DNA from 3 places in the Enterobacter sp. UPMP2061 genome. Region 3 is predicted to be linked to each of the others. Evidence: predicted binding sites of a transcription regulator. Region 3 holds the regulator's gene; each other region holds the start of a gene.

Region 1 (10,634 bases), on a different contig from region 3:
TGTTATTTTCATTTTTCAGTTTACTATTTCCTGGCCGGGATGGTTCGGCAATATTTGTTTTAATAATGAAACATGATTATTCATAACTTCAGGATAATGTCATAATGAATGGAAAACTTTTTAAAAGCGCATTAGTTTGCTCATCTTTGATTTTAGGTTGGCAGGCGCACGCGGGGAACGGCAATGGTACTGTACACTTTACAGGCGAAATTATTGACAGCACCTGTGAGGTTACTGCGCCAACACAAACTCAAACCGTTGACCTTGGTAAAGTCAATAAATCCGCCTTTTCTGGTGCAGGCTCGACGGCTTCCGTACAGGCTTTCCAGATCGATCTTGAAAATTGCCCTGATACATATAAAAAAGCCACCGCTCGCTTTGATGGTACAGAAGATGGAGACGGTTACCTTAAACTGAACGCTGGCGGAGCTACAGGGGTTGCCGTTGCCATCTACAACCGTGCTGACAACACCTTGCTGAAGCTCTACAACCAGTCAGTCAGTGCAGATATCGACGCTGATGGCAAGGCGACACTGCCGTTCATGGCTCGCTATATTGCTACCTCCGCAACCGTAACGCCTGGTGTGGCAAATGCGGATTCTGAATTTACTATCACTTACAGTAATTAACCTCTAGCTTTCCGAAATATAATCAGGCCTGGCAAGGCAGGTTTCTTTACGTCTAATGGACAGCGAAACCTCGCAGGCCTGTCACAGGATATGATATGCGCAGGCGTTTTATCGACATTTTTATTATTCTCTTTTTAGTCGTGTGTGCCTCTCCCTCCTGGGGGGGGATTATTATCGGTGGTACGCGGGTTATTTTCCCCAGCAATAAAACAGATACCACTATTTCTGTAATTAATAATGATACTTCCTTACCCTATCTGATTCAGGCATGGATTGATCCTTTTTTAGCCACAGAGAAAACGAAACCACCGTTTACCGTTATTCCTCCTGTTTCAAGGCTGGAGCCAAAACAGGAGCGCGTATTGCGCATTATTAAAACAAAAGGCGATTTACCCACCGAGCGGGAATCTGTCTTTTGGCTGAATGTTAAGAATATCCCTCCAACGCCGGACAAACAGAACAGCAAGCTGGAAATCGCGATTAAAACACGCATTAAGTTATTCTGGCGCCCTGCCAGCATTACTGAAAAGCCTGAAACCGCCAGCCTAAAAGTCATCTGGCGCAAACAAGGCAATACCCTGGTGGTTAATAATCCTACGGCTATCCATATCAACGTTATTGATGTTGCTGTAGACGGCAAACCGCTGGATTTGGCGATGATTAAGCCCTTTGAGACGCTCAACATTCCCTTACCCGCTGGTGTCGCGAGTAAGACACTCATCTGGCATAGCATCAATGATTATGGCGCGATAAGCGACGCCATCAAACACCCCCTTTGACTCAGGCGAGATGGTTAACGTTGAAGCGCATCTATTTTATGTTATCCCTGGTGTCGCTGTGGGTCAGCGGCACGTATTCCGGGCACGCTGCTGGTGAAACCTTTAACTCACGATTGTTAGAACTTGAACATCCGGTCGACATTGATATCAGTCAGTTTAGCCGGCCTGATAATCTCCCTGAAGGGGATTATCAGGTTGATATTTATATCAACGAGCGCTTTTTTGAGCGCCGTGAAATCCATTTTTTTCGAACAAACAACGAGAGCGCACTCCAGCCCTGTTTCCGCGACTTAAAAAATACGCTGGCTACGTTTGGCATAAAAGTGGATGCCATAAAAGCACTGGCTACGATTAACACCAGCCGCTGCGAGCCCATTCCCCCGCTGGCGGGAGCTACATGGGTTCTGGATGACGAAAAGCTCGCGTTACGGGTCTCTATCCCGCAGATTTATATGGATTCTTCAGCGCGTGACGCCATTCCGCCTTCACGCTGGGATCAGGGTATTAATGCCCTGATGGTGAATTATGATTTTTCAACCACCCAGACGTTGAAATCAGACTATGACAGTGACGATCTGTATTATCTGAACATGCGTAGCGGTATTAACCTTGGCAGCTGGCGACTTCGCAACTACAGCACCCTCAATGCGGTAAACAGCAACGGCAGTTATCATTCTGCGAGTACGTATTTACAACGTGATATTGCCAGCCTGCGAAGCCAGATAATGATGGGGGATACCTGGACGGCAAATGATCTATTCGATAGCAGCCAGGTGCGCGGCGTGCGCCTGTACACCGATAATGACATGCTGCCGGATAGTCTGAACGGCTTCGCACCCGTCGTCCGGGGCATTGCTAAAAGTAATGCCGTCGTCACCATTCGTCAGAATGGCTACATTATCTATCAATCTGCTGTTCCTCAGGGGCCGTTTGCCCTGACCGATCTCAACACCACCAGCAGTGGGGGCGATCTCGACGTTACGATCAAAGAAGAAGACGGTAGTGAGCAGCATTTTACGCAGCCTTATGCTTCCCTGGCGATATTGCGACGGGAAGGCCAGACGGACTTTGATATCAGCATTGGCGAACTGAACAACAGCGATCGCTATTCACCTGATTTATTGCAGGCTCAGCTTTTACGCGGCATGCAAGGGGGAATGACGCTGTATGGCGGCACACAGTTAGCTGAGAATTACACTGCCATAGCGGCTGGTATTGGTCAGGATCTCGGCGAGATCGGGGCGATATCGATGGATGTCACCCATGCGGCGTCTCGTTTTGTCGATGATACGGAGCAGGGGCAATCCTGGCGTTTTCTCTATTCCAAGACGTTCGATGTAAGTAATACCAGCCTGCGAATAGTAGGCTATCGCTATTCAACGGAAGGATTTTATACCCTGGATGAGTGGGCTTCCCGCAGGAGCGATAGCGAGACGTTCTGGCAAACGGGTAACCGCAGAAGCCGTCTGGAGGGAACGTGGACACAACCTTTTGCGCAGGGGTATGGAAATATTTACCTGACGCTGAGCCGTGAACAGTACTGGCGAACGGATAACGTTGAACGGCTGATCCAGATTGGTTACAGCAACAGCTGGAAACAGATGACGTGGAATGCGTCATGGAACTATACCGATACTGCGAATCATCACGATGGGGACTGGGAAAAGGATGGCGAAAACGAACACGTTTTCATGCTGTCACTCTCGCTTCCGCTCTCCCAGTGGTTACCGAACACCTACGCCAACTATAACGTTACTGGCAACAATAAAAACAGCGTCTCCCATCAGGTAGGCCTGAACGGAAGGCTGCTTCAGAACAACAACTTGAACTGGAACATACAGCAATCCGTTGATGAAAGTGGCGGCAGTACGGGGGGGAATGCGGGACTGGAATGGGACGCGGCTTATGGCTCCATGAAAGGTAACTATGCCTGGAGCAACGAAACCCGAAGTCTCAATTATGGCGTCAGCGGCGGCATTCTACTGCATTCAGAAGGTGTCACCTTCTCACAGGAAATGGGAGAAACCGTCGCGCTGGTGAAAGCTCCAGGAGCGGCGGGCCTGGCGGTGGAAAACAGCAGCGGTGTCGCGACGGACTGGCGCGGCTACACCGTAAAAACGCAGCTGTCACCCTATGATGAAAATCGTATCGCAATTGGCGACAGCGACTTTGCCTCTGGCAATGTTGAACTGGAAAAAAGCGTCCAGAATCTGGTTCCCACCCGTGGAGCGGTAGTAAAAGCGGAATTCGTTACGCATATCGGCTACCGCATCCTTTTCAGCGTTCATCTCAGCAATGGCAAACCTGCGCCTTTTGGGGCAACGGGATCGGCAACGCTGGACACCGGAAGCGTTACGGGCATTGTCGGAGAAGAGGGCGAACTCTATCTCTCAGGCCTGCCGGAAAAGGGGCAATTCACGTTGACGCTAAACGACGGCGCAACCTGTCGGGCGGAATACACGCTTCAACAACAGCCTGACGCTGGACTGGTGCAGATGCCCGTCACGTGTCGATAAAGGATTAAAATGAAACTGCAATACTGGCTTTTAGCCTTACTGACCTGCGTCTTTTATGCGCATGCGGCCCCAACCGGTTATTGTGTGCCAGACAATGGCAAATATCATAACTACCTCAATTTTACAGAGCAGTTTTCCATTACGGACAATATAGCCGGGACGACAACGCTTATTAATGTGAATAATAACAACACCTCGTTTAAAGGTACCTGCTACTGTCTGACCGGGTCGAATCAGAGTTACGATCACACCTACATAACCAGCGTCGTTAATCCGGCGCTGGTGCCCGCGGGAAGCAGGAACAATGTCGCCTATTTTAACCTGAATGAAAACGTTGATATCGGCCTGCTTGTTTACATACTTGGTGTCGGTTATACGGCCGTGCCTTTTGATCATCTGCCGAATAAAACCGGTACTCCCTATCAATGTCATAACGGCGTGAGTTCCGCCACCACGTTTTATAGTGGCGGCTCGGGGCAGGTCTATTTGTACGTTAAAAAAGCCTTTACCGGGGTGATGACGATCCCGGCGACGCTGGTGGCGAATATCTATGCCACGATCGACCCGCGTACTGTTTCGAATGAGATTATTTCTGATGTGATTGTTCAGGGAACAGTGACGGTTCCTCAATCTTGTGAGATTGACGAGGGGCAGGCCATTGTTTTTGATTTCAATAAAATCCTGGCGTCAGAGTTTTCGTCGACGAAAGGGAAAGCGCTGACCGATCGCAAAATCACTCGTACCGTGAACATCAAATGCACCAATATGATGTTCTACGACAAGCTCGACGCAACCCTGCATGCCTCAGCCGTGGCTTCTGATAATTCGATGATTGCGACGGACAACGAAGACGTAGGAATTAAAGTCTACGATAAATATAATCGGGAAGTGAATACGAATGGCGGTGCCCTTGAAGCGGAAACGACTAAAATTCCCGACATCATGGGGGATACGCTGGGCACGCTGACATTTTCAAGCGCGCCTGCCAGCGCGACAGGAGCGAGGCCCAAACCAGGCCAGTTCAATGCAACGGCAACTCTGACGATTGAAATCGCTCATTAAAATGACAACGGCTGTTTATGACAGCCGTTGTCATATCAGCTACGCTAAAACTGATTCATTGCAAAAAAGATGACAAAAATATGACCATGCTGTGAATTAATGGCTTTATTTTTCATGTGGTTACATCCATCGCTGGCTTTGTCATAAAACTGTCATATTTCGTACATTTATCTGTCACCTGTTTGTCCTATTTTGCTCATCGTAGCCACTTAAACAATGATTTACGAAATCCTTGCAGGAGACATTATGAAAGTTATGCGTACCACTGTCGCAACTGTTGTCGCCGCGACCTTATCAATGAGCGCTTTCTCTGCCTTTGCAGCAGCAAGCCTGACTGGCGCTGGTGCAACCTTCCCTGCGCCGGTGTATGCCAAATGGGCGGATACCTACCAGAAAGAGACCGGCAACAAGGTCAACTATCAGGGTATCGGCTCCTCCGGTGGCGTAAAACAAATTACCGCGAATACCGTTGATTTCGGCGCATCCGACGCTCCGCTGTCTGATGAGAAACTGAATCAGGAAGGCCTGTTCCAGTTCCCGACCGTGATCGGCGGCGTTGTGCTGGCTGTTAACATCCCTGGCCTGAAATCAGGCGAGCTGGTGCTGGACGGCAAAACCCTGGGTGACATCTACCTGGGCAAAATCAAAAAATGGGATGACGAAGCCATCACTAAGCTGAACCCGGGCGTTAAGCTGCCTTCGCAGAATATCGCGGTGGTTCGTCGTGCTGACGGCTCTGGTACCTCTTTCGTGTTCACCAGCTACCTGGCGAAAGTGAACGAAGAGTGGAAATCTAAAGTCGGTTCCGGCTCTACCGTTAACTGGCCAACCGGTCTGGGCGGTAAAGGCAACGACGGTATCGCAGCCTTTGTACAGCGTCTGCCTGGCTCTATCGGCTACGTAGAATACGCTTACGCTAAGCAGAACAACCTGGCTTACACCAAACTGGTTTCTGCCGACGGCAAACCGGTTAGCCCGACCGAAGAGAACTTCGCCAACGCCGCGAAAGGCGCTGACTGGAGCAAATCCTTCGCGCAGGACCTGACCAACCAGAAAGGCGACGATGCATGGCCTATCACGTCTACCACCTTCATTCTGGTCCACAAAGAGCAGAAGAAGCCTGAGCAGGGTGCTGAAGTGCTGAAGTTCTTCGACTGGGCATATAAAAATGGCGGCAAACAGGCTAACGATCTGGATTACGCCAGCCTGCCAGACAGCGTGGTTGAGCAGATCCGTGCTGCATGGAAAACCAACGTGAAAGACAGCAGCGGTAAAGCGCTGTATTAACAGGATATATTTAACGAAGATGGCGGGTGGCGCTGCGCTTACCCGCCCTACGGTTTACTCTGTAGGCCCGGTAAGCGTCAGCGCCGCCGGGCATATTCGTAAAAACGTCTCAAACAGAAGAGTAATTTATGGCTGCAACCAAGCCTGCATTTAACCCTCCGGGTAAAAAAGGTGACATGATTTTCAGCGCGCTGGTGAAACTGGCTGCGCTGATTGTGCTATTGCTGCTGGGCGGCATTATCGTGTCCCTGATTTTCTCCTCCTGGCCGAGCATTCAAAAATTTGGTTTCGCCTTCCTGTGGACCAAAGAGTGGGATGCGCCGAACGATATTTACGGTGCGCTGGTGCCGATTTACGGCACGCTGGTGACCTCTTTTATCGCCCTGCTGATTGCGGTTCCGGTGAGCTTTGGTATTGCCCTGTTCCTGACGGAACTGGCGCCAGGCTGGCTGCGACGTCCGCTGGGTATCGCCATTGAACTGCTGGCGGCCATCCCAAGTATCGTTTACGGCATGTGGGGCCTGTTTATCTTCGCGCCGCTGTTTGCGACGTACTTCCAGGAGCCGGTCGGTAACGTTCTCTCTGCCATTCCGTTTGTGGGGGCGCTGTTCTCCGGCCCGGCATTCGGTATCGGCATTCTGGCGGCAGGTGTGATCCTCGCCATCATGATTATTCCGTACATTGCGGCGGTCATGCGCGATGTCTTCGAACAAACCCCGGTGATGATGAAAGAGTCCGCCTACGGTATCGGCTGCACCACCTGGGAAGTTATCTGGCGCATCGTCCTTCCGTTCACCAAAAACGGGGTGATTGGCGGCATTATGCTGGGCTTAGGCCGCGCGCTGGGTGAAACCATGGCGGTCACCTTTATCATCGGCAACACCTACCAGCTCGACAGCGCCTCGCTTTATATGCCGGGGAACAGTATTACCTCTGCGCTGGCGAACGAATTTGCCGAAGCAGAATCCGGGCTGCACGTCGCCGCGCTGATGGAACTGGGTCTGATCCTGTTTGTTATCACCTTTATTGTGCTGGCTATCTCCAAGCTGATGATTATGCGTCTGGCTAAAAACGAGGGGGCACGCTAATGGCGACTCTCGACATGCAAAACACCGCTCAGCTTGCGGAATCCCGTCGCAAAATGCAGTCAAAGCGCCGGATTAAAAACCGCATTGCGTTGACGCTTTCCATGGCGACGATGGCGTTCGGCCTGTTCTGGCTGATCTGGATCCTGATGTCCACCATCACCCGGGGTATTGATGGAATGTCCCTGGCGCTGTTCACCGAGATGACGCCGCCGCCGAACACGGCGGGTGGTGGTCTGGCAAACGCTCTGGCGGGCAGCGGCCTGTTGATCCTGTGGGCGACCGTTTTCGGTACGCCGTTGGGCATCATGGCGGGTATCTATCTGGCGGAATATGGCCGCAAGTCCTGGATCGCTGAAGTCATCCGCTTCATTAACGACATTCTGCTTTCTGCCCCGTCGATTGTCGTGGGTCTGTTTGTTTACACCATCGTGGTGGCGCAAATGGAACACTTCTCCGGCTGGGCGGGTGTGATTGCGCTGGCGCTGTTGCAGGTGCCTATCGTTATTCGTACCACTGAAAACATGCTGAAACTGGTGCCGGACAGCCTGCGTGAAGCGGCTTACGCGCTGGGTACGCCTAAATGGAAGATGATTTCGGCGATCACCCTGAAAGCGTCCGTCTCGGGGATCATGACCGGTATCCTGCTGGCTATCGCCCGTATCGCCGGTGAAACCGCACCGCTGCTGTTTACCGCCCTCTCCAATCAGTTCTGGAGCACGGACATGATGCAGCCGATCGCCAACCTGCCGGTGACGATCTTTAAATTTGCGATGAGCCCATTCGCGGAATGGCAGCAGCTGGCCTGGGCCGGGGTGCTGATCATCACCCTTTGCGTACTGTTGCTGAACATTCTGGCGCGCGTCATTTTCGCGAAGAAGAAACACGGTTAAATTTTTACGGCGCGGCAGCTCGCGGCGCCGAATGAGGAAATGAGTCAATGAGTATGGTTGATACTGCCCCGGGTAAGATTCAGGTTCGTGATTTGAACTTCTACTACGGCAAATTCCATGCCCTGAAGAATATCAACCTGGATATCGCAAAGAACCAGGTAACGGCATTTATCGGTCCGTCCGGCTGTGGCAAATCCACGCTGCTGCGCACCTTTAACAAAATGTATTCGCTCTATCCGGAGCAGCGCGCAGAAGGTGAAATTCTGCTGGACGGTGACAACATCCTGACCAATACCCAGGATATCGCCCTGCTGCGTGCGAAAGTGGGGATGGTATTCCAGAAACCCACGCCGTTCCCGATGTCGATCTATGACAACATCGCCTTTGGTGTGCGTCTGTTTGAGAAGCTCTCCCGTGCGGATATGGACGAGCGCGTGCAGTGGGCATTGACCAAGGCCGCATTATGGAACGAAACCAAAGATAAACTTCACCAGAGTGGGTACTCTCTCTCCGGTGGTCAGCAGCAGCGTCTGTGCATTGCGCGCGGTATCGCCATTCGCCCGGAAGTCTTGCTGCTGGATGAGCCGTGCTCAGCCCTGGACCCGATCTCAACCGGGCGTATCGAAGAGCTGATCACCGAGCTGAAGCAGGATTACACCGTGGTGATCGTGACCCACAACATGCAGCAGGCTGCACGTTGTTCTGACCACACGGCGTTTATGTATCTGGGCGAGTTGATTGAGTTCAGCGATACGGACGCGCTGTTCACTCGTCCGGCGAAGAAACAAACCGAAGATTATATTACTGGCCGCTACGGTTGATTTGCCTTAGTGCATGTGGAGAAACCATGGACAACCTCAATCTTAATAAACACATTTCCGGCCAGTTTAACGCAGAGCTGGAAAGCATTCGCACCCAGGTGATGACCATGGGCGGCATGGTCGAGCAGCAGCTTTCTGATGCGATCACGGCGATGCACAACCAGGACAGCGAGCTGGCGAAGCGCGTTATTGAAGGCGACCACAACGTCAATATGATGGAAGTCGCCATCGACGAAGCCTGCGTGCGCATCATTGCGAAGCGTCAGCCGACGGCGAGCGACCTGCGTCTGGTGATGGCGATCATCAAAACCATCGCCGAGCTGGAGCGTATCGGTGACGTGGCGGATAAAATCTGCCGTACCGCGCTGGAGAAATTCTCCCAGCAGCACCAGCCGCTGCTGGTGAGCCTGGAGTCTCTCGGGCGCCACACCGTGCAGATGCTGCACGACGTGCTGGACGCTTTCGCGCGCATGGATCTGGACGAAGCGGTCCGTATCTACCGTGAAGACAAGAAAGTTGACCAGGAATACGAAGGCATTGTGCGTCAGCTGATGACCTACATGATGGAAGATTCTCGTACCATTCCAAGCGTACTGACCGCGCTGTTCTGCGCGCGCTCCATCGAGCGTATCGGTGACCGTTGCCAGAACATTTGCGAATACATTTTCTATTTCGTGAAGGGGCAGGATTTCCGACACGTGGGCGGCGACGAGCTGGACAAGCTGCTGGCGGGTAAAGATCCGAAAGAGTGATATGTGTGGCGGGTGGCGCTAACGCTTACCCGCCCTACGTTAATTCAACGCGTAATATCCCACCCGCGCGCCTTCCACAACGCTGGCAGTTGCGCCAGATCGGTAAAGGTTGTCACTTTTGGATGGTCGATCGGCTTGTTGTGCGGATCGGCGCAGAAGTAAAACACCTCCATCCCCGCATCAATCCCTGACTGCGCGCCGGCAGATGAGTCATCCACCAGAATGCAGTTCTCCACGTTGACGTTCATCGCCTTCGCCGCGTGGAACATCAGCGCCGGATCGGGCTTCCAGCGCTGGATATCGTAGCCGCTGAACAGTTTTTCCGGGAAGTGGTGCAACATCTCCAGCTTGCCGAGCGAGTGCTGCATTTTGCTGACCGGGCCGTTAGAGACCACGCAGATCGGCACCGTCATCGCATCCAGCAGCGCGTTAGCGCCGGCGATAACTTCCAGCTCGGCGTCGAAGAGGCGTGCGACCTCGGCGCGGTACACCGGTTCCAGATCCGCTTTCACCAGATCCACCCCGTGCTCTTCGTTAATGATGTCGATGATCTCGTACAGCTTCACGCCCTTAAAGCGTTTAAACACCTCTTCGAGATCGAGCGTAATACCAAATTCCTGGAACATGGCGACATACGCGCGGGAACAAATGACCTCACTGTCGACCAGCGTACCGTCACAGTCGAAAAATACCGCTTCAATTCCGGACATGCCTTTCCCTTTTAACAAGTTTAACGTTTTCGTACGGCAGTTCACCGGGACGCAATCGTTGCCGTATAAGCAAAATCAATGAAAAAAGTATCCCGTAACC
Region 2 (10,634 bases), on a different contig from region 3:
CATCTAACCGCTATCCCTCTACTGTATCCCGGATTCAAAGGTCGCAAATTATAACACAGCCGCGGTGATACAGGTAAACCTATACGCTTTATTCACAGGGATTGCCTGATATACTCATTTGTCTTGCTAAATAAGGAGTAAAAGCGCCCATGAATGCCGAAAAATCCCCGGTGGCTCACAACGTTGACCACGAAGAGATTGCCAAATTTGAAGCGGTGGCGTCCCGCTGGTGGGATCTCGAAGGTGAGTTCAAACCTCTGCATCGTATTAACCCGCTGCGTCTGGGCTATATCGCGGAGCGTTCCGGCGGTCTGTTCGGTAAGAAAGTGCTCGACGTCGGCTGCGGCGGCGGCATCCTGGCGGAAAGTATGGCGCGTGAAGGGGCCACCGTCACCGGTCTGGACATGGGCTTCGAACCTCTACAGGTTGCGCGTCTTCATGCGCTGGAGTCCGGCGTACAGGTAGAATATGTCCAGGAAACCGTGGAAGAGCACGCGGCAAAACATGCGCACCAGTATGACGTGGTGACCTGCATGGAGATGCTGGAGCACGTTCCCGATCCGCAGTCGGTGGTCAGCGCCTGTGCAAAACTGGTGAAACCGGGTGGACAGGTCTTCTTCTCGACCATCAACCGCAACGGCAAAGCCTGGCTGATGGCCGTGGTAGGCGCGGAATACGTGCTGCGCATGGTGCCGAAAGGGACGCACGACGTGAAGAAGTTCATCAAGCCTGCAGAACTGCTGGGCTGGGTTGACCAGACATGGCTTAAGGAGCAGCACATGACGGGCCTGCACTACAATCCGCTGACGGATAAATTCAAACTTGCTCCAGGTGTGGATGTTAACTATATGTTGCACACAACCGCCAAAAACGACTAACGTCATCCGTTATTCTTATAATGATTGCGCGACATCATGTTGCGCAATTCTGACCTCCCGTTGAAGAAATCAGCACTCGATCAAATTTTGAATTTTTTTTCTTAATTATTGACATCTCTTCCAGGCCTTACGGCACGAGGACTTAGCCTTTTTTACCCTTTCACAACCTCAATTTAACGTCAAAATCAACCCTTGTGCTGAAAAGATTCGATACTAGAATACTCACCATATAGCGTTCTTCTTATCGCAAAACCCCTATATGTAGTATTTATCCACAGAGTTAGTCACAAGACGGTTCTGTGGATAAGCGGGGGATATTTTTTTATTTCACGGACAGGTAAAAACCCACATGAATCAGAGTCTGCTGGTGACAAAGCGCGACGGTACCACCGAGCGTATCAATCTGGACAAAATCCATCGAGTTCTCGACTGGGCAGCAGAAGGACTGAACAACGTATCTATCTCCCAGGTTGAACTGCGTTCTCACATTCAGTTCTACGACGGCATCAAAACGTCTGATATCCACGAAACCATTATCAAAGCCGCGGCAGATCTGATCTCCCGCGACGCACCGGATTATCAGTACCTCGCTGCGCGTCTGGCGATTTTCCACCTGCGTAAAAAAGCCTACGGCCAGTTCGAGCCGCCGAAGCTTTACGATCACGTAGTTAAAATGGTCGAGCTGGGCAAATACGACACGCATCTGCTGGAAGACTATACGGAAGAAGAGTTCGAGCAGATGAACGGGTTTATCGATCACTGGCGCGACATGAACTTCTCCTACGCGGCGGTGAAGCAGCTCGAAGGCAAATACCTGGTTCAGAACCGTGTGACGGGCGAAATCTACGAGAGCGCCCAGTTCCTCTATATTCTGGTGGCCGCCTGCCTGTTCTCTAATTACCCGCGTGAAACCCGTCTGGACTACGTGAAGCGTTTCTACGATGCGGTCTCTACGTTCAAGATTTCTCTGCCTACGCCAATCATGTCTGGCGTGCGTACCCCTACCCGTCAGTTCAGCTCCTGCGTACTGATCGAGTGTGGTGACAGCCTGGATTCCATCAACGCGACCTCCAGCGCCATCGTGAAATACGTCTCCCAGCGTGCCGGTATCGGCATCAACGCCGGCCGTATCCGTGCGCTGGGCAGCCCGATCCGCGGCGGTGAAGCGTTCCACACCGGCTGTATTCCGTTCTACAAGCACTTCCAGACGGCAGTAAAATCCTGCTCTCAGGGCGGCGTGCGTGGTGGTGCAGCGACCCTGTTCTACCCGATGTGGCACCTGGAAGTGGAAAGTCTGCTGGTTCTGAAGAACAACCGCGGCGTGGAAGGCAACCGCGTGCGCCACATGGACTACGGCGTGCAGATCAACAAGCTGATGTACACCCGTCTGCTGAAAGGGGAAGACATCACCCTGTTCAGCCCGTCCGACGTCCCGGGTCTGTACGACGCCTTCTTCGCCGATCAGGACGAGTTCGAGCGTCTGTACACCAAATATGAAAAAGACGACAGCATCCGCAAGCAGCGCGTGAAAGCGGTCGATCTGTTCTCCCTGATGATGCAGGAACGTGCTTCTACCGGCCGTATCTACATCCAGAACGTTGACCACTGCAACACCCACAGCCCGTTTGACCCGGTGGTTGCGCCAGTGCGCCAGTCCAACCTGTGCCTGGAGATCGCCCTGCCGACTAAACCGCTGGAAGACGTGAACGACGAAAACGGTGAAATCGCGCTCTGTACGCTGTCCGCGTTCAACCTGGGTGCGATTAAGAGCCTGGACGAGCTGGAAGAGCTGGCGGTGCTGGCGGTTCGTGCGCTCGACGCCCTGCTGGATTACCAGGATTACCCAATCCCGGCGGCAAAACGCGGCGCAATGGGCCGTCGCACTTTAGGTATCGGCGTGATCAACTTCGCCTACTGGCTGGCGAAAAACGGCAAGCGTTACTCCGACGGCAGCGCCAACAATCTGACGCACCAGACGTTCGAAGCGATCCAGTACTACCTGATGAAAGCCTCTAACGAGCTGGCGAAAGAGCAAGGCGCGTGCCCGTGGTTCAACGAAACCACCTACGCGAAAGGCATTCTGCCGATCGACACCTACAAAAAAGACCTGGATGCGATCGTCAGCGAGCCGCTGCACCTCGACTGGGAAGGCCTGCGCGAGTCCATTAAGACTCACGGCCTGCGTAACTCCACGCTCTCTGCCCTGATGCCGTCCGAGACCTCTTCGCAGATCTCCAACGCCACCAACGGTATTGAGCCACCGCGCGGCCACGTCAGCATCAAAGCGTCGAAAGACGGCGTGCTGCGTCAGGTGGTGCCGGATTACGAAACGCTGGGTGACAACTACGAGCTGCTGTGGGAAATGCCAAACAACGACGGCTATCTGCAACTGGTGGGTATCATGCAGAAGTTTATCGACCAGTCGATCTCTGCCAATACCAACTACGACCCAACGCGCTTCCCGTCTGGCAAGGTTCCGATGCAGCAACTGCTGAAAGACCTGCTCACCGCCTATAAATTTGGCGTGAAAACGCTGTACTATCACAACACCCGTGATGGTGCGGAAGACGCCCAGGACGACCTGGTGCCGTCAATTCAGGACGATGGCTGCGAAAGCGGCGCATGTAAGATCTAAGCACTTCGCCGGGTGGCGCTACGCTTACCCGGCCTACGGTTTTGTAGGCCCGGCAAACGCAGTGCCGCCGGGCAATAAAATCTCAACAGGACTCACCGCAATGGCATATACCACCTTTTCACAGACGAAAAACGACCAGCTCAAAGAGCCGATGTTCTTCGGCCAGCCGGTCAACGTGGCACGCTACGATCAGCAAAAATATGACATCTTCGAAAAGCTGATTGAAAAGCAACTCTCCTTCTTCTGGCGTCCGGAAGAAGTTGACGTTTCCCGCGACCGTATCGATTTCCAGGCGCTGCCGGAACACGAAAAGCACATCTTCCTCAGCAACCTGAAGTACCAGACGCTGCTGGACTCCATTCAGGGCCGTAGTCCGAACGTGGCGCTGCTGCCGCTGATCTCGATTCCTGAGCTGGAAACCTGGGTGGAAACCTGGGCGTTCTCCGAGACGATCCACTCCCGCTCTTACACCCACATCATCCGCAACATCGTGAACGATCCGGCGGTGGTGTTTGACGATATCGTCACCAACGAGCAGATCCAGAAGCGCGCGGAAGGCATTGCGCACTACTACGATGAGCTGATCGAGATGACCAGCTACTGGCATCTGCTGGGCGAAGGCACGCATAACGTGAACGGCAAAACCATTACCGTAAACCTGCGGGCCCTGAAAAAGCAGCTGTACCTGTGCCTGATGAGCGTTAACGCGCTGGAAGCGATCCGCTTCTACGTGAGCTTCGCCTGCTCCTTCGCCTTTGCCGAGCGCAAGCTGATGGAAGGCAACGCCAAAATCATCCGCCTGATCGCCCGTGACGAAGCCCTGCATCTGACCGGGACTCAGCACATGCTGAACCTGCTGCGCAGCGGCGCGGACGACCCGGAAATGGCTGCGATTGCCGAAGAGTGCAAGCAGGAATGCTACGATCTGTTCGTGCTGGCCGCCCAGCAGGAGAAAGAGTGGGCAGACTACCTGTTCCGCGACGGCTCCATGATTGGCCTGAACAAAGACATTCTGTGCCAGTACGTGGAGTACATCACTAACATCCGCATGCAGGCTGTGGGTCTCGATCTGCCATTCCAGACGCGCTCTAACCCGATTCCGTGGATCAACACCTGGCTGGTGTCCGATAACGTGCAGGTTGCGCCGCAGGAAGTGGAAGTGAGTTCTTATCTGGTCGGTCAGATTGATTCTGAAGTCAACACCGACGACCTGAGCGATTTCCAGCTCTGATGAGCCGCGTAACGCTGAGCCTTTCTGGTACAGAGGTGTTGTGCCAGGAAGAGCACCCTTCTCTGCTGGTGGCGCTTGAAGCGCATCAGGTAGAAGTAGAGTACCAGTGTCGTGAAGGCTACTGCGGCTCCTGCCGCTGCCGTCTGGTCGCAGGCCAGGTAGACTGGCTGACCGAACCGCTGGCCTTTATCAGTGAAGGGGAGATTTTGCCCTGCTGCTGCCGGGCAAAAGGCGATATTGAGATCGAGATGTAATTATGTCGGGTGGCGCTTCGCTGACCCGACCTACAAAACCGCAGTTCGTAGGCCGGGTAAGGCGCAGCCGCCACCCGGCAATTTCAGCGTTTATCCTTCAAAAAGCTCACCGCTTTATCCGGGAAATCCGTAAACACCCCGTCCACATCCGCCTGGTTATACAGTACGTCGTAAAGCTGATTCACGTCCGTCGCATACTCCGGCAGCTGGTCTGCGCGTACGGTATACGGATGCACCTGCATCTTGCTCGCATGCGCCTCTTTCACCATCGCCGTCAGCTTCACGTGACCCGGCGTTGAGCCTTCCGCCACCAGCATGTGGTAATCCGGCCCGATGCCGTCGGCGTACTGCGCAATCTGCTTCATCGCGCCCGGCTTAAACATCCAGTCGTAGGTGTAGTTCACCCACTTCCCGTCCGGCTGTTTTTCCTGGGTTTCATTCCAGTCGGTATACGCAATCAGCTGCACCAGATTGAGATCCATCCCCATTTTCGGCTCCAGCTCGGTTTTGATGCGCTTCAGTTCCGCGGCGTCGAAACATTGCAGGAAAACCTTATCCTGCTTGCTGGTGTAGCCGTACTTTTTCAGTACCTCCAGCGTCTTCGCGGCAATGTCCTTCCCTTCCTGATGGTGGAACCACGGCGCTTTGATTTCCGGGTAGATACCGATATTTTTTCCTGTCGAGTGGTTCAGCCCCTGAACAAACTCGATCTCCTCTTCGAAGGTGTGAATACGGAAGTCAGACTTGCCCATCGGGAAACGTCCCGGATAGACCTGTACCTTCTTACCGTTTTCAATCTCGAAGCCCTCGGTAAACTTCAGCGAGCGGATCTCCGCCAGCGTGAAGTCGATGGCGTAGTAGCGACCATCTTTACGGGCGCGATCCGGGAAACGCTCCGCCACGTCCGTCACGCGGTCAAGATAGTGGTCATGCAGAACGACCAGCTGGTCGTCCTTCGTCATCACCAGATCCTGCTCCAGATAATCCGCGCCCTGGGCATAGGCCATCGCTTTTGCCGGCAGCGTATGCTCCGGCAGATAACCGCTGGCGCCACGGTGGGCGATCACGATCTTATCCGCCGCCAGCGCGGAGCCTGTCATCAGGCCCGCCAGCAGCAGGCCTGTCGCTAACTGAGTTAATTTCATCGCAATGCTCCTTATTGACGACGCGCCAGCACTTCGGCGTGGTGACGTTTTTCACCAATCATCACAACAACCAGCAGCAGAACAGCCAGCACGCTGCCGCCAATCATCACCATAAAGCCGCCGTCCCAGCCGAAGAAGTCGACGGTATAACCGACGATGGCACTTGCCGCCACTGAACCGCCGAGGTAGCCAAACAGACCGGTAAAGCCTGCCGCCGTGCCTGCCGCTTTCTTCGGCGCCAGCTCCAGCGCATGCAGGCCAATCAGCATAACCGGACCATAAATCAGGAAGCCGATGACGATCATACAGGCCATATCCACGCCCGGATTACCCGGCGGGTTAAGCCAGTAAACGACCGTCGCGATGGTGACCAGCGTCATAAAGAACACGCCCGTCGCCCCACGGTTGCCCTTAAACACTTTGTCCGACATCCAGCCGCAGATCAGCGTGCCGGGAATGCCCGCGTATTCATACAGGAAATAGGCCCAGGAGGATTTATCCAGCGCGAAGTGCTTCACCTCTTTCAGGTAGGTTGGCGACCAGTCGAGGATGCCGTAGCGCAGCAGGTAGACAAATACGTTCGCCACCGCGATGTACCACAGCAGCTTATTTGGCAGCACATACTTCATGAAGATCTGCTTTGCCGTCAGCTCTTCTTCGTGCTTCTCGCTGTAATCATCCGGGTAGTCGTTTTTGTACTCTTCGATCGGCGGCAGGCCGCAGGACTGCGGCGTGTCGCGCATCAGGGCAAAGGCGATGATCGCCACCAGAATGGCACCAAAGGCTGGCATATAGAGCGCGGCATGCCAGTCGTTGAACCAGGCCATCCCCAGCAGGAACAGCAGCGGCGGAAGCCCGCCGCCGACGTTATGCGCGCAGTTCCAGACCGATACAATGCCGCCACGCTCTTTCTGTGACCACCAGTGAACCATGGTGCGTCCGCATGGCGGCCACCCCATCCCCTGGAACCAGCCGCAGAGGAACAGCAGCACGAACATGATGGCAATGCTGGAGGTCGCCCACGGCACAAAGCCCATGAACAGCATCACCGCTGCCGCGAGGATCAGACCAGCGGGCAGGAACACGCGCGGATTCGAACGATCCGACACCGACCCCATAATGAACTTCGAAAAACCGTACGCGATGGAGATCCCCGACAGCGCAAATCCCAGATCGCCGCGAGAGAAGCCCTGTTCCACCAGGTACGGCATGGCGAGCGCAAAGTTTTTACGTACCAGATAGTACGCCGCATACCCGAAGAAGATCCCGAGGAAGATTTGCCAACGCAGACGGCGGTAGAGAGGATCAATCTCTGCCTCTGGCAGTCGCGCCCGATGTGGCGCAGGTTTAAAGATACTGAGCATAACAGCCTCCGTGGCCTTTCAAAAAATGACCGGGCATCTCGCGCCCGGCTACAGAGGCGGCGATGTTAAGAAATCACGGTGAATGTTACTGTGAATCAACGCACAGATTGTTACAGAAATATGACAGAATGCGCAAAAAAGCGCATGAAATCATGTTTCACTTTCGAATTTCGCGCGTTTATGTTCGAAATCAAACAAACCACACGATTAATGTGGCTAAATGCTAAAAAACGAACATAGAGGAAAGGCAATGACAATTCACGATCCACGCTTCAGCGATGTGATTATCATTGGCGGTGGCGCGACGGGTGCCGGCATCGCACGCGACTGCGCCCTGCGGGGATTGAGCGTCACGCTTCTGGAACGCCACGATATCGCCACCGGCGCGACGGGACGTAATCACGGTCTGTTGCACAGCGGCGCCCGCTATGCGGTCACTGACGCTGAGTCAGCACGCGAGTGTATCGCTGAAAACCAGATCCTCAGGCGCATCGCCCGCCACTGCGTTGAACCGACCAACGGTCTTTTTATCACCCTTCCAGAAGATGACCTCGGCTTTCAGCAAACCTTTATCACCGCCTGCACGGCGGCAGGCATTCAGGCCGAGGCGATCGATCCTGCGCAGGCGCGCCGTCTTGAACCCTCGGTAAACCCGGCGTTACTGGGCGCGGTAAAAGTACCGGACGGAACCGTTGATCCTTTCCGCCTGACCGCCGCCAATATGCTCGACGCGCGGGAACACGGCGCCCAGATCCTGACCGGGCATCACGTCACCGGGCTTATTCGTGAAGGTAATAGCGTGCGCGGGGTGCGCGTGTTTGATGTGCAGTACAACGAACACCGCGAGCTGTATGCCGCCGTCGTGGTCAACGCGGCGGGGATCTGGGGCCAGCGCATCGCGGAATACGCGGACCTGTCGGTGCGCATGTTCCCGGCGAAAGGCTCGCTGCTGATCCTCGACCACCGCATCAATAACCATGTCATCAACCGCTGCCGTAAACCGTCTGACGCCGATATCCTCGTGCCGGGGGACACCATTTCGTTAATCGGCACGACCTCAATGCATGTGGACTACAGCGAAATTGATTACAACCGCGTCACCGCTGAAGAGGTGGATATCCTGCTGCGCGAAGGGGAAAAGCTGGCCCCGGTGATGGCGCAGACGCGTATTCTGCGTGCCTACGCGGGCGTGCGTCCCCTTGTCGCCAGCGATAACGATCCGAGCGGGCGTAACGTCAGCCGCGGCATCGTGCTGCTCGATCACGCCGAACGTGACGGCATGGACGGGTTTATCACCATTACCGGCGGCAAGCTGATGACCTACCGGCTGATGGCCCAGTGGGCCACCGATGCCGTCTGCCGTAAGCTCGGCAACACCGCACCGTGCGTGACGGCGGAACAGGCTCTGCCCGGCTCGCAGCAATCGACAGAAAAAACGCTGCACAAAATCATTTCACTCCCTGCCCCGCTTCGCGGTTCAGCGATTTACCGCCACGGCGACCGCACCCCAACCTGGCTCGGTGAAGGGCGACTCAGCCGCAGCCTGGTGTGCGAATGCGAAGCCGTGACCGCAGGCGAGGTGCAGTATGCCGTGGAAAACCTGACGGTGAACAACCTGCTCGATTTACGCCGCCGCACGCGCGTCGGGATGGGCACCTGTCAGGGGGAGCTGTGCGCATGCCGTGCCGCCGGGCTGCTGCAACGTTTTCACGCCACCACGTCAACCCAGTCGCTTGCCCAGCTCAGCGATTTTTTAAACGAGCGCTGGAAAGGCATTCAGCCCGTCGCCTGGGGCGATGCCCTGCGCGAAAGCGAGTTTACCCGCTGGGTCTATCAGGGGCTTTGCGGTCTGGAGAAGGAGCACAACCATGAAATTTGATACCGTGATTGTGGGTGGGGGACTGGCGGGCCTGCTGTGCGGCCTCAAACTGACGCAGCGGGGTCTGCGCTGCGCCATTGTCACTCGCGGTCAGAGTGCCCTGCACTTCTCTTCCGGCTCGCTGGATTTACTGGGCGCGCTATCGTTCGCCGATCTGCCGCCTGAACATCCCTACCGCCTGACGGGCGCAGAGAATATGGCCCGCTTTGCCTGCGAAACCGAACACCTGCTCACCACCTGCGGCGCACGCATGCAGGGTGACGCCGAGCAAAATCATCAGCGCGTCACGCCGCTCGGCACCCTGCGCGCCGCCTGGCTTAGCCCGGAAGAGGTGCCTGTCGCCCCCATCGCTGCCGAGCGCGTGCGGGTGGTGGGGATCAGCGGCTTCCTCGATTTCCAGCCGCATCTGGCCGCCGCGTCTCTCAGACAGCAGGATGTTCAGGTGGATACGGCGGAGATTGATCTCCCCGAACTCGACGTGCTGCGCGAAAACCCCAGCGAGTTTCGTGCGGTGAACATTGCCCGCCTGCTGGATAATGAAAGTTACTGGCCGCAGCTGTACGCGGCGCTTCAACCGCTCGGCGAGACCTGCGACGCCCTGTTTATGCCCGCCTGTTTTGGCTTAACGGACAACCGGCTCTGGCGCTGGCTCTCGGCGCGCCTGCCCTGTACGCTCGGTTTACTGCCGACGCTCCCCCCTTCCGTGCCCGGCATTCGTCTGCACACCCAGCTTCAGCGTCAGTTTGTTGCCCAGGGTGGCGTCTGGATGGCAGGCGACGAGGTGAAAAAAATCACCCTGGCTGAGGGCGCGGTAAGCGAAATCTGGACCCGCAACCACGGCGACATCCCGCTTCGCGCACGCTTTACGGTGCTGGCAAGCGGCAGTTTCTTCAGCAACGGTCTGCTGAGCAGCCGGGATGGCGTGCGTGAGGCGATCCTCGGTCTGGACGTCCGGCAAAGCGCTTCCCGCGCGGACTGGTATCAAAGCGATTTCTTCACCCCGCAGCCCTGGCAGCAGTTCGGCGTGATCGTCGACAGCCAACTGCGCCCGCGGCTGGGCGGGGAACCGGTTGAAAATCTTTACGCCATCGGCTCGGTTCTGGGCGGGTACGATCCCGTGGCGCAGGGCTGCGGTGGCGGCGTCTGCGCCGTCACTGCGCTGCATGTCGCGGAGCAGATTATCCAGCGCAGGGAGGGAGCACAATGAACGACACCCAATTTGAAAGCTGTATCAAATGCACGGTCTGC
Region 3 (10,634 bases):
GTATTGGCAATCAGGAACAGCTGACAGATAGCATAGTCTTCCGGCTGGTAGTCGCTCAGCCCCCATACCCCGCCAACGCCAAACGTGAAGAGCAGCCCGAGCAGGTTGAGCTCGCGCCAGTGCTGCCAGATGCTGATGGCGAGAATGCCGATGGAAAGCATGAGATAGAAGGAGAACAGCGCCACAACGCTGCCGCCTCCGGTAGACAACAGCAGCGGCGCAAGGTATCCGCCGAGGCTCGCCAGCATGGCAAGGCTCAGTGCCTTTTGCAGCACGGCCAGCCCGACGCTCGCCGCGCAAATCACCACCAGCAGCGCAAACGCCAGCGTCATCGGCAGCATTTGCCACAGCCGGAATGCGCCAAAGACGGTCAGATAAAGCACGCCGGTCGCCCCGCCCTGGAGGATCAGCGCGTAGATCCGCTGCCTGTGCCGCAGCCGCCATCCAACGGCCAGCAGAACCATGGCAAACAGCGCCGTGGCGGCAAGACGCAGCTCAAGCGGAAACAGTGAATGTTCAACGGTATAGCGCAGCAGGAAAGAGAGGCCGAGGAAGAGCAGTACAATCCCCAGTTTTGCCAGCGGATTGCCCTGCATAAACCAGCGCGTCAGCGAGGACAGGATGCCGCCAAAGGCGGAAGGCCGTTTTGCCGCCGGTACAAGCGCTGGTTCTGCTTCAGTGACGGGCGGTTCGGGACGCCAGGGATCGACAGGTGCGGTAACGGCTTCTGCCACCAACGCTGGCGTCTCCACCGGCGCGGCGGTCTGCACCGGCTCCGGCGCTTTCTCAGTGACACCGCGCTGCTCAAGCGCCTCAATGCGCTGGCGAAGCCGGGCGATCTCCTGCCGCGCCGCCGTGCTTCGGTTAAAACCTATCACCGCGAGCACGGGTGCCACGACCAGCGCAAAAACCAGGAACAAACAGCCAAGGATGTAAAGCTCGTCCATGTTTCCACCTTCACCGTAAACGATCCGCTAAGATTGACACAAATCGTTGCATTTGCGCCATCTTAAAAGGTGAAAACCATTCTGCCTGCGCTTAGCTGCCGAACCAGACCGCAGCGGAGATCGCGGGCAGCGTGAGCACGCTCTCCTGGAACGTCGCTTTACCCTCTTTGATCTTCCACGTTTTACCGGCCAGCAGCGGTGAATCTTCCAGCATTACTTCACACGCTTCGCCCCGGTTGATCGCCACCAGCACGCGCTGCTGGTTATAGACGCGGACAAACACCACTACGTTATCGTGGGCGTACATCACCTGACAGCCCCCGTAGCGCAGGGCCTGACTCTGCCTGCGCAGCGTCGCCATACGCTGGTACAGGCTGAACAGATCCTGATCCTGTTTTTCACTCTCCCACGGGAAGGTTTTACGGCAGAACGGATCGTTATTCCCCTCCAGCCCCACTTCATCGCCATAGTAGATGCAGGGTACGCCCGGCCAGGTAAAGAGCCAGGTCACCGCCAGCGGCAGACGCGCCACATCTTTACCCAGCAATGATTTAAAGCGCGCGGTATCATGGCTGTCGAGCTGGTTAAACATCCGCAGCTGCTGCTGATGCGACAGGCCAGCGCGATAGTTTTCCATCCACGCCATGCAGGTTTCGGCGTCGATATGCTGCGGATCGTAAGAGATATCGGTGTTAGCGAGGAAACCCCACAGCGGGAAGGTGAAGCCGCGATAGTTCATCGCCGCGTCTTCTGCATCAGCCTGCAACCACTGACGCGCGTCGCCAAAGTGCTCCCCGAAGACGAACGCTTCCGACCGGGCCGCTTTTGCCGACCGGGTAATGGCGGCGACATGTTGAAGGTTATTCCGCGCCCCGCCTGATTCACCCAGCATATGCACCACGTCCAGCCGCCAGCCGTCCATTTTCCACGGCGCTTTCAGCCAGTGGCGCACGATGCTGTCGTCGTCGCCGTAGATCTCATTCACCAGCGATGGCGACTGGAAATCGAGCTTCGGCAGGCTCGGGTAGCCCAGCCAGTCCAGGGCGCGGCCATTCTCATCAAAACTGTACCAGTCACGCTGCGGTGAGTCTGGATTATGGCATGCGCCGCTCATCGACTGATTATGACGGTCAAACCACGCGTGAGAATCACCGCTGTGATTGAACACGCCATCAAGGATCAGGCGCATACCCTCTTTTTGCGTGTTGTGCCGCAGCCGCAGCAGCGCCTCGTCACCGCCAAACTGCTCGTCAACGTGGCGGTAGTCCTGCGTATCGTATTTGTGCACGCTTGGCGCTTTAAACACCGGGTTCAGGTACAGCGCCGTGACGCCGAGCTTTTTCAGGTACGGCAGTTTTTCGCTGATACCGTCGAGATCGCCGCCGTAAAAGGTCGATCCCCCCGCCTGGGCGGTCAGCGGCTCGTCCCATTTTTTCAGAATGATGTCGTGACCGACCGCATGATGGTAATAAACCTTGTCCTGATCGGCGGTGCGCTTTTCGCTGCGCGCAAAGCGGTCCGGGAAAATCTGGTAAAAGACCTGATCGTTAACCCACTGCGGGCCGTTATCCGGGTGATCCACGGCAAACTGCTCCAGCCGGGCCGGAGGAAAACGGCTGAAGCCCTGCGGGGTAAACCACAGCTGCCGGTTGTTCCACAGCAGCTTGAAGCCGTAGCGGCGACGCGGCTGCCCGCTGCGCAAATCGATATTTGCCCGCCACGCCGTGACGCCCGGCTGCGGCTGGCTGCGCACTTTGTGCATTTTCAGCGACGTTTCTTCGTTATCCACTTCGGCGCGCAGGGTCACACGTTCAGGCTGATTGTCCCCTGCCAGCCAGAGCGTAATCACAAGGTTGTCTTTGTTTTGCTTAACAAATGGGGCAACCGGAAGGTGCCAGGCGTTTAACATCACGAATCCCCTTTGATGAAATTGACGTCACCTTGCCACAGGGTGATTAAAGATAGCTCATCGTGTTCGGGATTATTGGGGGAGGAGAACGGAGGAGGAGATTTTTTCCAGGGCAAAAGGGAGTGTAGGCCGGGTAAGCGCAGCGCCACCCGGCATTTTTACCTTACTGTGCTTCCGCCAGCTGACGATCGCGGCGACATTTAAACATCCAGCCCACCAGCAGCAGGACGATCCACGCGAAGCCCACGTACAGAGAAATACGGGTATCCGGGTGATAACCAATCAGGCCAATGATGAAGACCAGGAAGATGAGACCGACAATGGTCGTTGGCACGCCGCCCGGCACTTTAAACTTCAGCGCTTTGGCCTCTTCTGGCGACAGGCGGCGACGGAACGCAATCTGCGACAGCAGGATCATGATCCACACCCACACCGTCGCAAAGGTCGCCAGTGACGCAATCACCAGGAAGACGTTCTCCGGCATGATGTAATTCAGGTAAACCGAGAACAGCAGCGCCACGGTCATGACCAGCACCGTTACCCACGGGGTGCCGCGACGCGACGTTTTGGCAAACACCTTCGGCGCACTGCCCTGCTCCGCCATGCCGTGCAGCATACGACCCACGCCGAACACGTCACTGTTGATGGCCGACAGCGAGGCAGTCAGCACCACAAAGTTGAGAATGCTGGCGGCAAACGCAATGCCCATATGCTGGAAAGTCAGGACAAATGGGCTGCCGTTGGTGCCCACCTGGTTCCACGGGTAGATGGACATAATCACAAACAACGTGCCCACGTAAAACACCAGGATACGCATCGGCACCGAGTTGATGGCGCGCGGAATGGACTTCTCCGGATCTTTCGCTTCCCCGGCGGTGATGCCGATAATCTCAATACCGCCATAGGCGAACATGACCATCTGAAGCGACATGACCATCCCGAGCCAGCCGTTGCTGAAGAAGCCGCCGTTGCTCCACAGGTTATGGATGCCGGTTGGCTGCCCACCGTTGCCGATACCCCAGATGATGATGCCGAAACCAGCGAGGATCATGATGATAATGGTCGCGACCTTGAAGAAGGAGAACCAGAACTCCAGCTCGCCAAACACCTTCACGCTCATCAGGTTGACGGCGCAGATGATCAGCACCACGCTCAGTACCCAGATCCAGTGCGGCACGGCGGGGAACCAGACCCCCATATAGATGCCAAACGCCGTCACATCGGCAATGGCGACAATCAGAATTTCGAAGCAGTAGGTCCAGCCGGTGATAAACCCGGCCAGCGGGCCTAAGTTTTCTTGTGCGTAGCGGGAGAAGGAACTGGCAGAGGGGTTGTGAACCGACATCTCCCCCAGCGCACGCATGATGATATAGGCCGCCACGCCGCCGATGATGTAGGCCAGCAGAACGCTTGGACCGGCCATTTTGATGGCATCTGCCGAGCCATAAAAAAGACCGGTGCCGATAGCCGAGCCCAGCGCCATAAAGCGGATGTGGCGGGTGCTCAATCCACGTTTAAGTTTGTTAGTGCTTTCCATTAAAATCTTGCCATTCAACACGAAAAAAACAAAAAACCACGGGGCCTTAAGCCCCGTGGTTAAACAATTTGTTGCCGTTGATTAATGGGCGTTGGATGTCACCTGACGCCCTGCCGCACGGTCCCAGATAATCGCCAGAACCAGCGCTACAACGGAAGGCATCAGCCAGGCCAGGCCCTGCTCGGACAGCGGCAGACGCTGTGTCCAGGCTGGCAGGATTTCTGCAAATGCTGATGCTTTGATCCCGTCAAGGATACCAAAAATCAGGCTGATAAACATGGCCGGCGCAATAATTCGCGTCGAGTTATGCCACCACGGGCGGGTGAAGCTCAGCACCACCAGCACGATACATGGCGGATAGATCGCCGTCAGCACCGGAATTGACACCTGAATCAGGTGGCTCAGACCGAGGTTTGACACCGCCATGGAGAAGATGCCGAGGATAAACACCAGCGTGCGGTAAGAGAGCGGCAGATACTGGGCGAAGAACTCCGCGCAGGCGCAGGTCAGACCCACCGCCGTCACCAGACAGGCCAGGAAAATCAGCGCCGCCAGCAGCATGCTGCCTGCACCACCAAAGGTATGCTGCACGTAAGCATGCAGGATCGCCGCGCCGTTTGCGTTCTGATCGACCAGCGTTGCGCTATCTGAGCCCAGACGGAACAGCGCCAGATACAGCAGCGTCAGGCCGACACCGGCCATCAGGCCAGCCCAGATGGTGTAGCGAGTCAGCAGACGCGCTTCGGTCACCCCGCGGGAACGCGCGGCGTTAACGATAACGATACCAAACACCATCGCACCGAGCGTATCCATTGTCAGATAGCCGTTCACGAAACCGTTTGAGAACGCCGCGTTCTGATAAGCGTCCATCGCGGAGCTGATGGGCCCCGCAGGCCAGACGATAGCCGCAACCGCCAGCACGATCAGCGCCACAATTTTCAGCGGTGCCAGGAAGTTACCCACGGTATCCAGCAGTTTGCCCGGATAGAGAGAAACCAGAATCACGATGGCGAAGTAAATGAGGCTGTAAATAAACAGCGGCATCGCGCCGTCACCGGTCAGCGGAGCGATACCCACTTCAAAGGAGACGGTCGCCGTACGCGGGGTCGCGAACAGCGGGCCAACGGCCAGATAGCAGACGGTTGCCAGCAGAACGCCAGCCACTTTGCCAATCGGGGTGCTGAGGCTGTCCACACCGCCACCGACTTTCGCCAGCGCGATAACGGTCAGTACCGGCAGGCCCACGGCAGTAAGCAGGAAGCCAAACGCAGCCGTCCAGACGTGTTCACCCGCCTGTAAGCCAACCATTGGAGGAAAAATGATGTTACCTGCGCCAACGAACAGCGCAAATGTCATAAAGCCCAGCGCGATAATGTCACGCGATTTCAAGTGATGGGTCATAAAACCTTACTGCCTGTGGATGTGGTGTTGAATACGTTGAGATTTTCGCCATCCCTGACGGGACGATACAGCGGAAAATTTGCTCAATTTCAGCGGGATATGCTCCCGTCCTGGCGTGGCGAAGAATAGTTTTTCGATTTACCACGCAAATACAGTCGGTCTGACAGTATATGGGGGGCAATTTAAACGCTTATAACGTTTAAAGGCAAGAAGGGATCGTAAAACCAGAACAATATGCCAGCATGAAAATGCAGACCAACATAATATGCCATGTATAAGAAAAACTCATGGCTAATCATGCGAACAAAAAAGCACCAGCCGTATAATATTCATCCGCGTTTCGCTTGACTGCAAAGCAAACGGGCCAGCAATCGCTGGCCCGTGGAAAGGTAGCCTGACACATCTGCCGTCAGGCGCTTTTTTTGGCAATTAATCGTTCCGGAATCACGAAGCTAAAGCGCGTGCCCTTACCCAGGGTGCTTTCGATATTGAGCCGGCTTTCGTGGTGGCTGACGGCATGCTTCACAATTGCCAGTCCCAGTCCGCTCCCGCCGGTCTGCCGCGAGCGCGCCTTATCCACCCGGTAGAATCGTTCGGTGAGACGCGGGAGGTGCTCGGGCCCAATCCCCGGCCCGTTGTCCTCGACGCTAAACTCAGCGCCCGCCGGGGTATGCTGCCAGCGCACCGCGATATGCGTCCCTTTCGGGGTATGATTCACGGCGTTATAGACCAGGTTTGAGATAGCGCTTCGCAGCTCATCTTCACTGCCGAGCACTTTCAGCGTGTTATCAACGTCAAAACTCAGGGTGTGCTGATTATGACTCAGCGTTTGGGCTTCGCGCTCCACCACCCGCAACATCATCGGTACATCAATGATGTCGTTTAGCGCCAGCGACGGGGCAGCCTCAATCTTTGAAAGCGTCAGCAGCTGTTTGACCAGCCCTTCCATGCGGAACGTCTGCTCCCGCATGGTATGCAGCGCTTTCTCACGCGGCGGCCCCTCAAGCGTTTGCTCCTGCATCATCTCCAGGTAGCCCTGAAGCACCGTCAACGGCGTACGCAGCTCGTGGCTGACGTTGGCAAAGAAGTTACGTCTCGCGCCCTCAAGCTGGTGCATCTGGGTGACGTCCCGCGCCACCATCAGCCACTGCCGATCGCTGTAGGGCATCACGCGGATTTCCAGATGGCGACCGTTATTGAGCTTCAGATTATGCGGGCGCGAAAAATCCCGCTTTTTCAGATACAGCGTGAACTCGGGATAACGCAGAAGGTTCAGGATGTTCTGACCATTATCATCCGGCCAGCGCAGGCCCAGCAGCTGTTGCGCGAGGCCATTACACCAGAAGATTGTCCCTTCTTCTGTCGTCAGGATCACCGCGTCCGGCAGCGACTCCGCACCGCTACGAAAGCGTTTGATCAGGCTTCCCAGCTCACGACGGCGCTTTTTGTTACGCATCTGCATCTGGTGCAGACCGTAGAGTAGCGGTTCCCAGCTCCCGCTTCCCGGCGGGGGTGTCATACTTCTGTCGACCCACAGCCACCAGGAGAGACGCAGTAAATTCCAGAAATGCCAGACGAGCAATCCCGTCACGGCCACCAGTAAAAACCACGGCAGATAGCCAAAGATAGCCCCCAGAATGAGGGCCGGAATACAGCATAAGATCAGTTCAAAGACGAGCCTTTTCCATGACAGACGTTCCAGCACGCGTCACACTCCTGTCATTGTTCAGAAACGGGTCGAGAAACGATAACCCGTGCCGCGGACCGTCTGTACCATGCGATCGTGGCCGCTCAGTTCCAGTGCTTTACGCAGGCGGCGAATATGGACGTCAACCGTTCGGTCTTCGACATAGACGTTAGTTCCCCAGACGTTATTCAGCAACTGTTCGCGGCTGTAAACGCGCTCCGGGTGGGTCATAAAGAAGTGCAGGAGCTTAAATTCGGTCGGTCCCATATCGAGGGGATTTTCACCGGTCATGACCCGGTGTGAGGTAGGATCCAGGCTCAGCCCCTGCATCTCAATCACCTCTTCCACCGCCATCGGTGAAATACGGCGCATCACGGCTTTAATACGCGCCACCAGCTCTTTCGGGGAGAACGGTTTAGTGATGTAATCGTCCGCGCCGGTTTCCAGACCGCGCACGCGATCCTCTTCCTCGCCGCGCGCCGTCAGCATTACCACCGGGATATCGCGGGTCATCGCCTCGCGTTTGATATGCTTGATAAACTGCAATCCGGAACCGCCAGGCAGCATCCAGTCCAGCAGGATCAGATCGGGCCAGGGTTCATTCAGCTGGTTCACCGCGCTGTCATAATCTTCCGCTTCAACCGGCTGGAAGCCATTTTGTTCAAGCACGAAGCACACCATTTCACGGATCGGAGCTTCATCTTCTACGACCAGAATACGTCTCGCCATACTTTGCCCTGTCTTATCGTATTTAAGTTACAAGTCTGTAATGCGGCGTCATTATGCGTCAGATTTATGACAGATTTATGAAAAACATTACCACTATAAATAGCAAACTGTTGTTTTATTACAGCGGTTATTTTCCGTTCCCCGAACGTTTATAATCCTGCTTTCTTATTATTGCCACGGATCTTTTATGCGCATACTTCACACCTCAGACTGGCACCTGGGTCAAAATTTTTACAGCAAAAGCCGCGCCGCGGAACATGAAGCGTTCCTGAACTGGCTGCTGGAGACGGCTCAGGCTCACGAGGTGGACGCGATTATTGTGGCGGGCGACATTTTTGATACCGGATCGCCGCCGAGCTATGCGCGTGAGCTGTACAACCGTTTTGTGGTCAACCTCCAGCAAACCGGTTGTCACCTGGTGATTGTCGCCGGAAACCATGACTCGGTGGCGACGCTGAATGAATCCCGCGATATTCTGGCGTTCCTCAATACCACCGTGGTGGCCAGCGCCGGACACGCGCCGCAGATCCTGAAAAAACGCGACGGCACGCCGGGCGCAGTGCTGTGCCCAATTCCGTTTTTACGCCCGCGCGATATCGTGCAAAGCCAGGCAGGTCTGTCCGGCAGCGAAAAACAGCAGCATCTGTTGCAGGCCATCACCCGCTATTATCACCAGCAACATACGGAAGCCTGCGCCCTGCGCGGCGATCAGGCCATTCCGATCATTGCCACCGGACACCTCACCACCGTCGGAGCCAGTAAGAGTGATGCGGTGCGCGAGATCTATATCGGTACGCTGGACGCGTTTCCGGCGCAAAACTTCCCCCCCGCCGACTACATTGCCCTCGGGCATATTCACCGGGCGCAGATCATCGGCGGCTGCGAGCATATCCGCTACTGCGGCTCGCCCATTTCGCTCAGTTTTGACGAAACGGGCAAAGCCAAATCCGTGCATCTGGTGAGCTTCACCGGAGGCAAACTCAGCGCCGTTGAGACGCTTGAGGTGCCGGTCACCCAGCCGCTGGCGGTGCTGAAAGGCGATCTGGCCGCCATTACCGCTCAGCTTGAGCAGTGGCGCGGCGCAGCGCTTAATCCCCCCGTCTGGCTCGATATCGAAATCACCACCGACGACTACCTGTACGATATGCAGCGTAAAATACAGACGCTGACGGAAGACCTTCCCGTGGAGGTGCTGCTGGTACGCCGCAGCCGCGAGCAGCGCGAGAAAATACTGCTCAACGCCCAGCGTGAAACGCTTAGCGAACTTCGGCTTGAAGAGGTGTTCGCGCGGCGGCTTGCGCATGAAGAGGTGGACGAGGCCAGACGCACCAGGCTTAACGAGCTGTTTGCCCAGACCCTGCATTCCCTCCATGACGAGGACGAAAACGCATGAAAATTCTGAGCCTGCGTCTGAAAAATCTGAATTCGCTAAAGGGTGAGTGGAAAATTGATTTCACCGCGGAGCCGTTCGCCAGCAACGGGCTGTTTGCCATCACCGGCGCAACCGGCGCGGGTAAAACCACGCTGCTGGATGCCATCTGCCTGGCGCTTTACCACGAAACGCCGCGTCTTAATAAGGTCTCTCAGGCGCAAAACGACCTGATGACGCGCGATACCGCCGAATGCCTGGCGGAAGTAGAATTTGAGGTCAAAGGCGTTGCTTATCGCGCTTTCTGGAGCCAGAACCGCGCCCGCAACCAGCCGGACGGGAACTTACAGGCACCGCGCGTTGAGCTGGCCCGCTGCGAAGACGGCAAAATTCTGGCCGACAAAGTCACGGATAAGCTGGAACAAACCGCCGCGCTTACCGGGCTGGACTATGGTCGCTTTACCCGCTCGATGTTGCTCTCTCAGGGGCAGTTTGCCGCCTTCCTGAATGCTAAACCGAGCGATCGCGCAGAGCTGTTGGAAGAACTGACCGGCACGGAAATTTACGGCCAGATTTCCGCCATGGTTTTTGAAAAACACAAAGCGGCACGTAACGCGCTGGAGATGTGCGAAGCGCAGGCCGCAGGGGTTGTGCTGCTGAGCGAGGAACAGCAGCAGCACTTGCAGCAAAGTTTGCAGGCACTTACTGACGAAGAAAAAGTCCTGCTGGCACAGCAGCAAAGCCAACAGAAAGATTTTCAGTGGCTTACGCGTAACGACGAACTGATACGTGAGCAGCAGCGTGCAGCCGCTTCGCAGCAGCAGGCGCAACAGGCTCTGACGGACGCCGCGCCCCAACTGGCGAAGCTCAAGCTGGCGCAGCCCGCCGCCCAGCTACGTCCGCTATGGGAGTATCAGCAGGAGCAGACCACCCGCCTGGCGCAGACAACAGAGCGAATTGTTGAAGTAAATACTCGCTTACTCGACAGAGCGGTGCAGCGCTCGCGTATTCGCAACGGTGCGCTGCGCAACCGTGAACAGTTGCAGACAGAGCAC

Evidence for each region. The regulator PhoB, encoded in region 3, activates phosphate uptake and scavenging genes when phosphate is short. The targets are predictions, from matches to a motif close to CTGTCATAAAACTGNCNNAT.
Region 1: pstS (phosphate ABC transporter substrate-binding protein PstS) is a predicted target of PhoB. The motif match lies at 5,125-5,144, and genes of this name have one in related genera.
Region 2: glpT (glycerol-3-phosphate transporter) is a predicted target of PhoB. The motif match lies at 7,615-7,634, and genes of this name have one in related genera.

Annotation. Positions count from the first base shown of each region.
Region 1 is NZ_JBSKJP010000005.1:29,920-40,553, forward strand. Features, by position in the region: gene ACWKXX_RS12165 (fimbrial protein) at 105-629, shown strand; gene ACWKXX_RS12170 (fimbrial chaperone) at 725-1,408, shown strand; gene ACWKXX_RS12175 (fimbria/pilus outer membrane usher protein) at 1,447-3,924, shown strand; gene ACWKXX_RS12180 (fimbrial protein) at 3,934-4,986, shown strand; gene pstS (phosphate ABC transporter substrate-binding protein PstS) at 5,233-6,273, shown strand; gene pstC (phosphate ABC transporter permease PstC) at 6,402-7,361, shown strand; gene pstA (phosphate ABC transporter permease PstA) at 7,361-8,251, shown strand; gene pstB (phosphate ABC transporter ATP-binding protein PstB) at 8,299-9,072, shown strand; gene phoU (phosphate signaling complex protein PhoU) at 9,099-9,824, shown strand; gene yieH (6-phosphogluconate phosphatase) at 9,869-10,534, opposite strand.
Region 2 is NZ_JBSKJP010000002.1:289,841-300,474, reverse strand. Features, by position in the region: gene gyrA (DNA topoisomerase (ATP-hydrolyzing) subunit A) at 1-3, opposite strand, end outside; gene ubiG (bifunctional 2-polyprenyl-6-hydroxyphenol methylase/3-demethylubiquinol 3-O-methyltransferase UbiG) at 150-878, shown strand; gene nrdA (class 1a ribonucleoside-diphosphate reductase subunit alpha) at 1,228-3,513, shown strand; gene nrdB (class Ia ribonucleoside-diphosphate reductase subunit beta) at 3,614-4,744, shown strand; gene yfaE (class I ribonucleotide reductase maintenance protein YfaE) at 4,744-4,998, shown strand; gene glpQ (glycerophosphodiester phosphodiesterase) at 5,082-6,143, opposite strand; gene glpT (glycerol-3-phosphate transporter) at 6,155-7,507, opposite strand; gene glpA (anaerobic glycerol-3-phosphate dehydrogenase subunit A) at 7,758-9,386, shown strand; gene glpB (glycerol-3-phosphate dehydrogenase subunit GlpB) at 9,376-10,593, shown strand; gene glpC (anaerobic glycerol-3-phosphate dehydrogenase subunit GlpC) at 10,590-10,634, shown strand, end outside.
Region 3 is NZ_JBSKJP010000001.1:87,793-98,426, reverse strand. Features, by position in the region: gene ACWKXX_RS00495 (DUF2339 domain-containing protein) at 1-947, opposite strand, end outside; gene malZ (maltodextrin glucosidase) at 1,039-2,856, opposite strand; gene proY (proline-specific permease ProY) at 3,020-4,393, opposite strand; gene brnQ (branched-chain amino acid transporter carrier protein BrnQ) at 4,475-5,794, opposite strand; gene phoR (phosphate regulon sensor histidine kinase PhoR) at 6,204-7,499, opposite strand; gene phoB (phosphate response regulator transcription factor PhoB) at 7,521-8,210, opposite strand; gene sbcD (exonuclease subunit SbcD) at 8,398-9,603, shown strand; gene sbcC (exonuclease subunit SbcC) at 9,600-10,634, shown strand, end outside.